Regions from separate parts of the Paenibacillus sp. PvR098 genome, predicted to be linked through region 2. Evidence: riboswitches for the same ligand, from Rfam matches in the RefSeq annotation. Region 2 holds a riboswitch; each other region holds the start of a gene.
The links. Region 2 has a riboswitch for cobalamin ahead of cobJ (precorrin-3B C(17)-methyltransferase). Riboswitches for the same ligand answer to the same signal wherever they lie in the genome.
Positions count from the first base shown of each region.

Region 1: linked by a shared signal. The riboswitch ahead of JOE45_RS07940 (nitroreductase family protein) and the one ahead of cobJ (precorrin-3B C(17)-methyltransferase) in region 2 are both predicted to bind cobalamin.
Region 3: linked by a shared signal. The riboswitch ahead of JOE45_RS10780 (energy-coupling factor ABC transporter permease) and the one ahead of cobJ (precorrin-3B C(17)-methyltransferase) in region 2 are both predicted to bind cobalamin.

Region 1 is NZ_JAFIBU010000001.1:1,594,141-1,598,328, reverse strand. It holds partial or broken gene JOE45_RS07950 (Lin0512 family protein) at 284-460, shown strand; gene JOE45_RS07945 (AI-2E family transporter) at 694-1,698, shown strand; cobalamin riboswitch at 1,981-2,183, shown strand; gene JOE45_RS07940 (nitroreductase family protein) at 2,350-2,907, shown strand; gene JOE45_RS07935 (ABC transporter substrate-binding protein) at 2,973-4,188, shown strand, end outside.
Region 2 is NZ_JAFIBU010000001.1:4,358,366-4,362,553, forward strand. It holds gene JOE45_RS21640 (aldo/keto reductase) at 1-626, opposite strand, end outside; gene JOE45_RS21645 (hypothetical protein) at 828-1,001, shown strand; gene JOE45_RS21650 (MmcQ/YjbR family DNA-binding protein) at 1,274-1,633, opposite strand; cobalamin riboswitch at 1,774-1,975, shown strand; gene cobJ (precorrin-3B C(17)-methyltransferase) at 2,264-3,907, shown strand; gene JOE45_RS21660 (sirohydrochlorin chelatase) at 3,951-4,188, shown strand, end outside.
Region 3 is NZ_JAFIBU010000001.1:2,151,443-2,155,630, forward strand. It holds gene JOE45_RS10765 (hypothetical protein) at 1-243, opposite strand, end outside; gene JOE45_RS10770 (hypothetical protein) at 436-912, shown strand; gene JOE45_RS10775 (SDR family oxidoreductase) at 959-1,744, shown strand; cobalamin riboswitch at 1,849-2,036, shown strand; gene JOE45_RS10780 (energy-coupling factor ABC transporter permease) at 2,185-2,943, shown strand; gene JOE45_RS10785 (energy-coupling factor ABC transporter substrate-binding protein) at 2,949-3,233, shown strand; gene cbiQ (cobalt ECF transporter T component CbiQ) at 3,194-4,033, shown strand; gene JOE45_RS10795 (energy-coupling factor ABC transporter ATP-binding protein) at 4,030-4,188, shown strand, end outside.

The sequences.
Region 1 (4,188 bases), 2.8 Mb from region 2:
AAAGTTTATGTTGAAAATGATTGGGATGAATTGCTTTACTATTGAAGAATGGACTTGTCGAGGGACAAGAACATATATCGCGCGCTGCGCGGCTTTTTTATTTTTGGTTCTCTCAGAAAAGGGGAGCAAAAATGAGTAGGATACAGCGAAAAAAAACTGTTAGGTTGCTGAAAGTCTTTGCATATTTATGCGTAACAACAAAAATGGAGCCACGCGGGTTTGCGGGCTCCATTTTCTAATTAATTCTGGAATATCACATGTGTAAGTGTAAAAATATTTTCGTCTACATGGGCAAAACGTGACAAAGGCAGCCGTCAGGGCAGTTCAAAATTCCATACACCATAATTCAATGCCTGGTCTACGATCGGTTCTTCCCAATAACGACATACATAACATGAAAGTGAAGGTAAGGCTGGCCGTTCCTGCTGACAAGGAGGCTAGATTGGACCGAATCATTTGAACCCGCTAAGCCCCCTACATTTTTACTTACTTTTATGTGGAGGGTAAATTGTCCTATAACTCGCTAGGTAGAAACTTCATCAAAAATGAAAATTCGGCTTATTTTTATTACAAATTAAGAATTTTTATAATTCTAGATGCCTGCTTGCGTATTTATCATTGCGCTAACCAATTTTCATCTTGTAGACTAGAGTAGAGAGAAAATTGGCGGGTGACTTGAATGGAGATGAATGGGTGGAGAATATTAGGCGATTCTTTTTAAATTTAACGGTAAGACGATTCTTCATCATTATCGTTATATGTATTTTGCTATTTAGTATAAGGGACATGCTGAACTTGATTCTGTTAACCTTTTTATTAATCTACATCATGAACAGTCTTCAGCAAGTTCTAACGAGAAAATTAAGTAAATACGTGATTGTCAATAGTAAGGTCATCATTATATTGTTATATCTGATTATGGTTACCATATTCGTTATCGCAATCATTAATTACTTGCCGAAGGTCTATGTGCAAATCAAACAATTAAAAGATATTCTGGTCGGATTAACGAATATGCCAGTCCCCCAAGATGAACTATCCCAATATGTGTACAGAACCTTGAAAGACTTGAATTTGCAATCTTACGTAAAACAAGGCTTTGAATACATTCTTAGAATAAGTAATTGGGGAACAACATTCGTTTTGGCGATCGTTCTGAGCTTTGTCTTTATTCTTGAGAAAAATAGAATTATTGCATTTACTTCCAGGTTAAAAAGAAGCAAGCTTTCTTGGCTTTATGAAGAGTTCGAGTATTTTGGTAAGAAATTCATTCTGTCTTTCGGGAAAGTCATTGAAGCTCAAATGCTTATTGCTCTATGCAATACTGTATTTACGATTATCGGACTATGGATTCTAGGCTTTCCTTACCTGTTTGCTCTAACCATTATGATTTTCCTGCTTAGTTTAGTTCCCGTAGTGGGTTTTTTAATTTCATTAATTCCTTTATGTATCATCGGGTATACAATAGGCGGACATCTGATGGTGATCTATGTGCTATCCATAATCGCTGTGCTTCACTTCCTGGAGGGTTATTTCTTAAATCCGAAACTGATGTCTTCTAAAGTGAATCTTCCTATGTTCTATACGTTTGTTATTCTCATTTTCTCAGAGCATTACCTGGGCATATGGGGCTTGATCGTGGGAATTCCTATCTTTATCTTTGTATTAGATATCATTGATGTCGATACGGCGGAATAATCGATGTTTTGGCAGCTGGTCTTGAACCCGAGGAACGCATGAATTTATGAAGCAGCACACCGCGGCGGTTTATGATATGCAGAGATTCTCAGTTAATAGATTTTGTTGTTCAAGTTATGGCGGATCGAGATTTCAATGTGGAAATTTAAGAAATATCCGGTTTGATCAAGGACGGATGGTAGTATTTGGGTAATTGTCTTTATATGCGTTGACAATTGCAAGTTTCGCAACTAAGCTAAAGGAAGTATTCAGTAAAAAGGGTAGGTTGGATACAACTCAACTTCATATCAATAGAAAATAGGTGTGAGAAGAACGCTTCTATCACTTAAAAGGGAAGTTCGGTTTCATTCCGACACGGTCCCGCCACTGTATATGGATTTCAGCAACTCAAGCTGATCCTTTCAGAACAACCACTGGAATATAGCCCGGGAAGGTCTGAAAGATATATCCTTAGTCAGGAGACCTGCCTATTTTAACAACACTGCAGCCCTACGCGGAATTAGGGAGTGTTAGAGATCGGATGTTCTTTTTATGTAGGTGGTTCAGTTTCTTTGGAAAGCGCCTGCCTTATTAGAGTTATATCCAGGCATTTCTAACATTCTCAATGTTGGAAATGCTTTTTTTATTTTCTATCAAAAGGAGATATGAACAATGTCCATCACGAAAGCATTAAGAAGCCGCAGAGCGGTAAGAAGCTATGAGCCGAAAGAAGTAGAAACGGAGAAAATCAACGCGCTGCTGGAAGCGGCCACCTGGGCGCCCAACGATCGTTTGCGTGAACCGTGGCATTTTTATGTAATCCGCGGGGAAGCGAAGGCGCGATATGAACAGATCGCCCGGGATTTTCTGGAGGAGCGGTTTCCAACGAAGCCGCATTTGGTGAAGGAATCGATCGCGGTGCTGGAAGCAACGCCGCTTGTCATTGTAGCCACCTCGGATGTCATTCCGGGCGATGAAGCGTCCTCCGAGGATAATGAATATGCCGTTGCTTGCGCGATACATTCCATGTGGCTGACTGCGCAGGAGCTGGGGCTGGGCCTAGTATGGCGGACAAGAGGCATAGGTCTTTCCAGAGACGAACGATTGTACAAGCTGATCGGCTCCCCGGAGAACAAGAAAATTGTCGGGGCCGTATTCGTCGGCTATCCTTCTGCTGACAGTGTGGAAACGAAACGTACGGCATTCCAAGACAAAACGACATGGCTGTAAGTTGGTATTTGTCCGGAAGAATTTGTCGAGTCGAGACTTCATGTACCAAATTAAGGAGAAGGAACATGAACCGTGCCGTTTATTTTCTGCTTTATGTATTCTTTGCGGTTTTACTAGTTGGATGTAACTCTCAGCAGGATTCCGAATCGAATAAGGAAGTTCAACGGAATGGAGATCCCCAAAAGCTGAGACTTGCCTGGACGAGCGATGCCGGGTTCCCATCCCCCTTTGCCTTTAGTTCCAGAGGACCAGCTGGGTACCTTCGAGTCAGTTATCTTTATGATACGTTAACCTGGAAGGATCAACAGGGTATTATTCCATGGTTGGCTCAGAGTTGGGAGACTTCCGATAACGGAAGGACTTACACCGTTCATTTGAGAGAAGGTGTCAAATGGCAGGATGGGAAGGAACTCACAGCTTCTGACGTTAAATTTACGTTTGCATATCTTTCTCAGCATGGTTTCGCTTGGGGAGATACCAGTATGATAGACGATGTCGAAGTTAAAAATAACACGACCGTAGTCTTTCATCTAAATAAGCTTTTTTCACCATTTGTGGAAGAAGTCATGGGAGTGATCCCTATTATTCCTGAATACATTTGGGCTAACGTTAAAGACCCCAAATCCTTCCGCGGAGAAGGAGCTGCTGTTGGAACCGGTCCTTATATTCTCAAGAGCTATAATCAAGAGTCCGGGCAGCATCTATTCACGGCTAATGCAGACTATTTTAAAGGAAAGCCCGTTGTTGAGGAAATTTCCTTTATCACTGCCAACAACACGGTATTATCGCTAAAAAATAAGGATATCGATGCCGTCTTGTCCAACAATTACAAAGATGTTCAGGAGCTGAAAAAAGCAGGCTATCAAGTCATGGAAAGCAATCCTCATGGAAGTATCGTCCGTATGGTATTTAATCTGGATCATCCTCTATTGGGTCTTAAAGATTTGCGGCACGCGATAACCTATGCTCTTGACCGGGCTGCGATTGCCGAAAAAGTGCTCGGCGGTAATGGAGCGGTTGGAAATGCAGGGGTCATCCCACCTGGATCACCATGGTATAACCCCAATGTCAGGGCGTATGATTATCATTTGGAGAAGGCCAATGGCATATTGGACAGCCTGGGATTTGAAGATCGCAATCAGGACGGGATTAGGGAAACGAGGGATGGTACGAATCGAAACTCGGGAAACGGAGTTAAAGTGAAGCCTGAGAAATCAGGCTTATTTTTAACGGTGACGGCAACTGGTGCTTTGAAACGATTACGGTTGTCGTACATCCAGC
Region 2 (4,188 bases):
AGAGGCACGCGCGCCAATACGCCAAGTCCCTGCCGCTCGCAAGATGGAAATACCCGATCCTCCGGCACGCGGTCCAGCCGGTTATAGACGACTTGAATGACCTCCGAGCCGACGCGTGAGGAAGCATCGGTCTGATGCAGGTTATCGTTGCTTCCGATGGACGTGCCGAGGTGGCGAATTTTACCCGCTTGCACCTGTTTGTCCAGCAGGGTCCATAAGTCGTCCTGATCAAACGCCTCATCCGTTCCCGAATGAAATTGGTATAGGTCTATGTAATCTGTTTGAAGCGCCTTCAAGGAAGCGTCCAGCTGCTCAAGCACCTCTTGAGGGGACCAGTGCTGTGTACGATCCATATGTGCGTGAAAGTGGTGTCCGAACTTGCTGGCGATCACCCAATCTTCCCGGCTTCCGCGGGAGACGTAGCTGCCGATCAGCGACTCGGACGTATGGTCTCCGTAGCATTCTGCGGTGTCGATCAGATTGATGCCGCTATCCTTCGCCTGATCAAGAATACCGTCGACTTCGGCTTGTGTGAAGGGCTTGCCCCATTCGCCTCCGAACTGCCAAGTTCCTACACCGATGACGGATACCTTCAGATTCGTTATTCCGAGCTTGCGATACTTCACCGAAATTCCTCCTTGGATGAGTGCTTTTGGATGTAATTCGAGCTGTCTAAGCTTATATCCGATTGTACAAAAATGGGTCTCGATATTCAAACCATCTATCTAGAAGGACGGTGACGATTCATTGCACGTGTAACGGTCATGTGTAATTTTCTAATTTATGACAATAATACTACTAAAACAGATTACAAAGGAGACCAGTTCATGGAATCAAGTATGAGTGTTGTTGATGTGATTTCCCGGATCCAAGACCTAAAGTCCAGCGGTCAGCCGTTAAATAAGAAAAAATTAAAGCAGTCGCATCCGGAGCTGGTGCAGAATGCGTTGTTTTACTTCCCCAGCTGGGAGCATGCTTTACAAAGCGCTGAATCAGAGTAAGCACATGTGAAATTTATCTAGACCCGCAGCAGCGTACCTGGGGTTTACAGGTATAGCCGTGGCAGAACTACGGAAAGAGCACAGCTGCTTGAATGCCCTTCGTTGTCTTATAGGGCTTCAGCCATCGGCTGTGCTTTTTTCCATTTCTTCATTTTTAGGTCGTCCTTATCAGCTTGTAAAATCTTACCCAAGACACCTCCCCTGCTACGTTGGGCATACCCTACAGAGATGGGGGAGTGGGCTGAATGTTGGCTTACTGGATTTCGAATGATTTACAAGAGAGACAGACGCTGCTTCTCGGCTTTGGAAAGCTTGCTGCAAACCAGCTGATAAGATTCCTCCAGCATATCGAATAGTTCATGGTCTTCAATCGAGCCGTCCAAAAGAACGGTATTCCAGTGGCGTTTATTCATGTGATAGCCAGGGAAGACGGAGTTCGGATGCGTTTCTCTTGTCAGCCATATGGTTTCGGGATCGGCCTTCAGGTTCACGCTGGGCTTTCCCTGATAAGAGCCGAGCAGCGCGAACATCTTATTTCCGACAAATAGTACAGGCATACCGGGATCAAACGGATATCGCAAGTCGGTGCCGGTTTTTTTTAATCCATAATCAATAAGGGTTTGATGATTCATGAGCGGTAAAACTCCTTTTTCGAGAGAGCTGCTGTTAGCATAACCTTCCCGAGGTCTCATGAAAAGTGAAAACTGATGGTGGACATTAACAGGATAACCATGCTATCATTAACTCGATTTTACCCAAAAAGCCAATAACTTCATATTTACATAGAATAGGTACCGAGTTCGTCGTGTTGACGACTCGGTTTAAAAGGGAAGTCGGTGTAAGTCCGACACGGTCCCGCCACTGTAAGCGAGAAGCTTTTCGGTTTGAACGACGCCACTGTCGGTTGTGATGGGAAGGCTGCGGAAAAGCGATGAGACGCGAGTCAGGAGACCTGCCTGTTCTGTTGCAGCCGATCCATCCGTGTTGTGATGGCAGTTGTCAACGAAGTCACCACAAGACCTACGCGGATAGGAAGGTGTACGAGAGCGGTAGAAGGCCATGCAGGCATAACGTCATTATAGAACGCAGCCGATCAGGCCATAGGAAATGCGTGATATAAGGCCGTGCTGCTGGTTCCCAATCCATTGTCGTCAAGCATCTTCCGGGAGGAGGATGCTTTTTTTGTTACCGTCAGAAATCATAGGGTTGATCCGAGGATCAGCTTTCTTATGTCCTGTTATTTTTACAAGGGGGGTTGAAGTATGAAAGGGAAATTGTCTGTGATCGGTTTCGGACCGGGCAGTTATGAGCATATGACGCAAAAAGCGAGAGACGCCATACAGGAATGCGACGTCGTGATCGGATACAACACATACGTGGATTTGGTGCGCGGTTTGTTAAACGGGCAGCAGGTGGTGCGAACGGGGATGACCGAAGAGGTGAGCAGGGCGCAGGAAGCGGTTCGTCAAGCGGAGGCTGGACACCGGGTGGCTGTCATCTCCAGTGGGGACGCCGGCGTATACGGCATGGCCGGGCTGATCTATGAGGTGCTGATGGAAAAAGGATGGCGGCGGGAACAGGGCGTAGAGGTCGAGGTTATCCCCGGCATATCGGCAATCAACTCGACGGCATCCTTATTGGGTGCGCCTATCATGCACGATGCCTGCACGATCAGTCTGAGTGACCATTTGACGCCATGGGAGCTGATTATTCGGCGTGTGGAGGCGGCAGCGCAGGCTGATTTCGTCATCGCGTTGTACAACCCGCGAAGCGGGAGACGCACAAGGCAAATCGTGGAAACGCAGCGGGTGCTGATGAAGCATCGCTCGCCGCAGACGCCGGTAGGGATCGTCAAGAGTGCTTACCGGGAGCGTGAGGACATCGTCATCACGACGCTTGAAGCGATGCTGGAGCACGATATCGGCATGCTGACGACGGTGATTATTGGCAACTCAACCACAGTCGTTTATGATGGGCTGATGGTGACGCCGCGCGGCTATCAGCGCAAGTATACACTCGGTTCGGATGTGCAGCCGCTAAAGCCGCATGAGAGGCTGCGGCAGGAGGCAGAGCCTTGGGCGCTGGAGGGACAGGAGGAGCCCGAGGAAGCGATATCGGAATATGAAGCTGAGGCGGAGTCTGAGAAACCGGTATCTGCATACGGACTGGCGCTGGAAGCTCTTCAGCTCGTCGAAGCGCACCGCTCTGGACTGGCTCAGCCTGTTACCGGCAGCTTCGACACGGTCCTATTCCGTCAAGAAGCGATCCTCGAGTTTGCTGTTAGTCCGGGTCTAGCTGAGAAGCGGTTGACCGCTCCGCAGCTTGCGCTGCTTGCGGAGATCGTGGGAGAAGAAGGGACGATGGAATATACTCCGCATCATCAGCTGATGGTACGGCTTCGAACGAATGATCCGGATACGATAACCTCTCGTCTAACGGAGGCCGGGCTGCTGCTAGCGCCGATCGGTGATGTGGCGCAGCTGAAAGCCTGCGATTTCTGCAACATGGATAAGGCCGATTCTGTGCCGTATATGACGGAGCTCCATCGCCGTTTAGGCGGCATGAGCGTGCCGAAGGAGCTGAAGATCGGCTTCAATGGCTGCGGGATGGCATGCTACGGAGCAGTGAAGGAAGACATCGGGATCGTGTATCGCAAAGAAAAGTTCGATCTGTTCCTGGGAGGCAAAACGGTCGGAAGAAATGCCCATCCGGGTCAGCCGGTCGCTGAGGGAATTGAACCGGAGCAATTGGTGGAAACGGTGGAGAGGATCGTTTCCCGTTATGCAAACGATGGACACCCGAATGAACGGTTTCATAAATTTTTTGGCCGCGTGAAGGAGCTCGAGGGCTACAGGCATCAGGATTTGCCGGTGTTTCAAATCGAGAATGCGGTTTGTGGAGATTAACTAGGCCGATAAGGCGAATAAAGAGTAAGAAAGGGGACGGAGCATGAATGCGGTATTGTTTGTAGGGCACGGCAGCAGGGATCCGGAAGGGAACGAGGAGGTCCGAGCTTTTGTAAGCTCGGTGGCGGGCACGCTTGGGGAGCCGATCGTAGAAACGTGCTTTTTGGAGTTTGAGTCGCCTACGATTGCTCAAGGCATTCAGACCTGCGTAGATCGGGGAGCGACCCGCGTTGCGGTTGTGCCGATTACGCTGTTTGCTGCGGGGCATGCGAAGCTGCATA
Region 3 (4,188 bases), 2.2 Mb from region 2:
CGGCAGCAAATCGGATTGCTCCTTCTTCATTTGGAGGGCTGATCTCATCGATTCCTTACGCAGCAGTTCACTCACGGTTTGGGGATTGGCAGCAAAAAATGAATCGCATATACTCAAATTATAAAGTGCTTTTTTTGCTGCTTCGCAAGCCAGCTTCTCACTTTGTAATAAATACAGACAGATGCTGTAGCAATCATTTTCATGCTTTTTTAACATCGTTATACGATCCGTCATTACCATCATAAGATCATCCCTAACATTTTCTTCCTTATAAATATTTTAAAGGGTTTTCACATGTTGAAATAGTACTATTTTCTTCTAGTACCTGTATGTTGAAGTAAACAGGGTTTAAGCGGCTTTTCTCTTGTGCAACATTCACCCTCAGCGTTACGTTATAAGGTAAGCTAACCAATTCATAGGTCTGGGGTTGATCGTATGAAAAAAGCAAGTCTCATCTTGATAATCCTCTTATGCTTCAGTTTTATTACTTCGCAATCGGCATTTGCCCTGTCTTGTGCTCCGCCGCGCGCTCCCCAAGAAGAAATGGAATTTTCCCAAATGGTGTTTAAAGGAACCGTAGTTTCGCAAAACAGAGATAAACTTCATTTTGAAGTCGCTAAGGCTTGGAAGGGTGACCCAAGCGGTAAGCTTACCTTAAACCAGAACGGTTGGACGGAATTTAAGACAGGAGACGAGTACGTTGTGTTTGCCGGGATGGAGGACGGGAAACTGCGGCCGAGGCTTTGCGGGAATACGGGATTGGCCACCGGATTTAACGAAGACCAACTTGGAGAACCGATTCCAATGGTGCAGACAAGCACTGGTTCAGGCTTCACCCTAGCTCTCGTAGTTATGTTGGTACTCATTGGCATCGTCTTCTTGTGGTGGAAAAAGAAAAGACCCAGAACATAGCATTTCAGCAGTTTATATTTTATTAGGAAACGGAAGTGTAAACGAGATGAATCCGATGAACACCCGTAAATTACAAGGCAGAATTGCCATCGTAACTGGAGCAAGCCGCAGCGCGGGAATAGGTGCCGCAATATGTAAAGCGCTGGCTAGCGAGGGAGCAGATATTTTCTTCACCTACTGGGTTAACTACGATGAAACCATGCCATGGGGCGGTAATGTCGAGGAACAAGACCAGCTTAGTAATGAGATTGTGCAGCTTGGCGTACAATGTGAGCATATCATGGCTGATCTTTCCGATGTAAACAATATCCCTTTTATTCTAAAAACAGTTGAGGAAAAGCTGGGAAAGCCGTCGATCCTGGTGAATAACGCTTGCTATTCTGTAAACGATGATTGGAATACAATGACTGCTGAATCGTTAGATGCTCACTATGCGATCAACATTAGGGCCGTAGCTATGTTAAGCGTCGAATTTGCAAGAAGGTTTAGTCAAGGCACAGGTGGCAGAATCATAAGCATGACCTCCGGTCAATCCTTGGGTCCTATGGTTGGCGAAATCTCTTATGCTACGACGAAAGGCGCTATAGACGCCTTTACAAGAACATTTGCTGCAGAGGTCGGGTCCAAGGGGATCACGGTAAATGCTGTAAATCCGGGACCGACCGACACAGGCTGGATGACACCGGATTTGCAGCAGGAGCTAGCAGGCCACTCCCCTTTGGGGAGAGTTGGATTGCCTCGTGATGCGGCTCGGCTTATCACTTTTCTAGCAACGGATGATGCCCAGTGGATTACAGGCCAAATCTTGCATTCCGATGGAGGATTTAGATAGACAAAACCCTATCGTTCGTGTTATATTTCAATAAATTCGTGTTACTTAGAGGAATTTGACGATTGATAGCGAATACATATATGCATGAATTACCACAAACGAATTACATACATAGTAGATCAGGTGCCTTTGTACTAGCAAAGGGTAACAGGGAATCGGGTGCAAATCCCGAGCGGTCCCGCCACTGTATTTGGGGAGTTTCTCTCAGCATGTCACTCGATGATTCATTGGGGAAGACGGGAGAACACAACGATCCAAGAGCCAGGAGACCTACCTAATCTACGCACCCGAATGCCTTCGAGGAAAGGAATGGTGTACGAATAATGAAACGATGATCACCGCTAACGGATCTTGTCGTCTATTCATGCGTACCCCTGACCAATCCAATAGGATTGGTTTTTTGAGTTCTATAACTACGTACACAGGAGGATATGTAAAGTATGATCTCTAAAAAAGCAATAAGCACGCTTCTATTAGTCCTGGGATTTACGTTGTACCTGACTGTCAATGAACCTCAATCCGCTTATGCCATGCATATTATGGAGGGCTTTCTTCCGCTGGGATGGGCGATCTTCTGGTGGGCTGTGTTTGTGCCGTTCTTTATTCTCGGGCTCCGGGCCTTGATTAAAATTACGAGGGAAACGCCGGAACTCAAAATCATGCTGGGTGTGGCTGGCGCCTTCATCCTCGTCCTGTCGGCACTCAAAATTCCGTCCGTGACAGGAAGCAGCTCGCATCCTACCGGGACGGGCCTTGGCGCCATCATGTTCGGTCCGCTGCCCATGAGCGTGCTCGGATCCATTGTCTTGTTGTTTCAAGCTTTGCTGCTTGCTCATGGCGGTCTGACCACCCTTGGAGCCAACGCGTTCTCTATGGCTGTCGCCGGTCCCATGATCGGTTATGCGGCATACAGGGGGATGATGAGATCCACAGGGAAACAAACGCTATCCATCTTTACGGCGGCTGCGCTGGCTAACCTGTCTACCTATGTCGTCACCTCGATTCAATTATCTTTGGCATTTCCCGCAGAGAGCGGCGGCTTCCTCGCTTCGCTCGCTAAATTCGGAGGTATCTTTGCGATTACCCAAGTCCCTTTGGCCATCAGCGAAGGACTGCTCACCGTACTGATCTGGAACTGGCTGAAATCCAACAGCTCTGAGGAAATGTCACTGCTGCAGAGTAAAATGAAGGGGGCTTAACCACCATGATAACCCGTAAAATGAGCGTTCTCATCTTGATCATCGTTGTATTATTGGCCGTTCTTCCCCTCCTGTTCGTGAACGGCGAATTTGGCGGAGCTGACGGCGCTGCGGAAGAAATGATCACCGAGATTCAGCCTGCTTATGAGCCCTGGTTTTCCCCGCTGATGGAGCCTCCGGGTGAAACCGAAAGCATGCTGTTTGCCCTGCAAGCTGCTATCGGCGCAGGTTTCATCGGCTATGCGTTCGGATGGTTCAAGGGCAGAGCCTCCAAATCCAAAACGTTATGATTAAGCTGATCGATACGCTCTCTTATACGAACAAGCTGCGGTCCGTTTCTCCGATGTGGAAAAGCGGATTCGCAGCCTCTCTGTTGGTGCTGTCTTACTTAGCTCATCCCGTCATTCAGCTCCTGATCATGGGCTGGATGTTCCTATGGGCTACCCAATATGCCCAGGTCCCCGTCAAAGTGTACAGCCTGCTCATCGGGGCGTCCTGCCTCTTCTATGCAGCCAGTCTTCCGGCGCTTGTCATCGAGTTTTCAGCTACCGATTCCGTAACGGCCCTCACCAATGGGATCACCCTCTTTACCTTTGCACAGTGGACGGCTTATGTAACGGAAGCAGGCATGTACCAAGCGTTCGGCCTGCTCATCCGGATCATCGCTTGTTTATCCTGTATTACCTTTCTCATGCTGACCACTTCAATGTCCGATCTGTTTCAGGTGATGAAAAAACTGCGTGTGCCGTCGTTGGTGCTGGAATTGATGCTGATCATGTACCGCTTTCTCTTCGTGCTCTCGGATACGGCTCAGCAGATGTATACGGCTCAAAGGGCTCGCGGCGGTCAGACCGGCTTCGATCGCAGGCTGAAGGATACGGCTATCCTGATCGTCCGGTTGTTCGGCAAGACGATGCAGCGGTCTAAGAGTCTATCGCATGGTCTGATAGCAAGAGGATTTACGCAAGATATTCAACTGGCTCCTTATCAAGCGGGCCCCGTGCCCTTGCGTTATGTATGGGAAAGCCGTATCGGAGTGACCTTATTATTGCTATTCGAGCTGGGGCTTCGCTGGAGGGATATGATATGAAATCGTTAATGGAGGCTCACGATGTACGCTACAGCTACCCCGGAACTGGGGATGAGGCGCTTCAAGGATTGACGATGAGCTTGCCTGCAGGCAAGAAAACCGCGATTTGCGGCCATAACGGGTCCGGCAAATCCACCATGTTCCTGCATGCGATC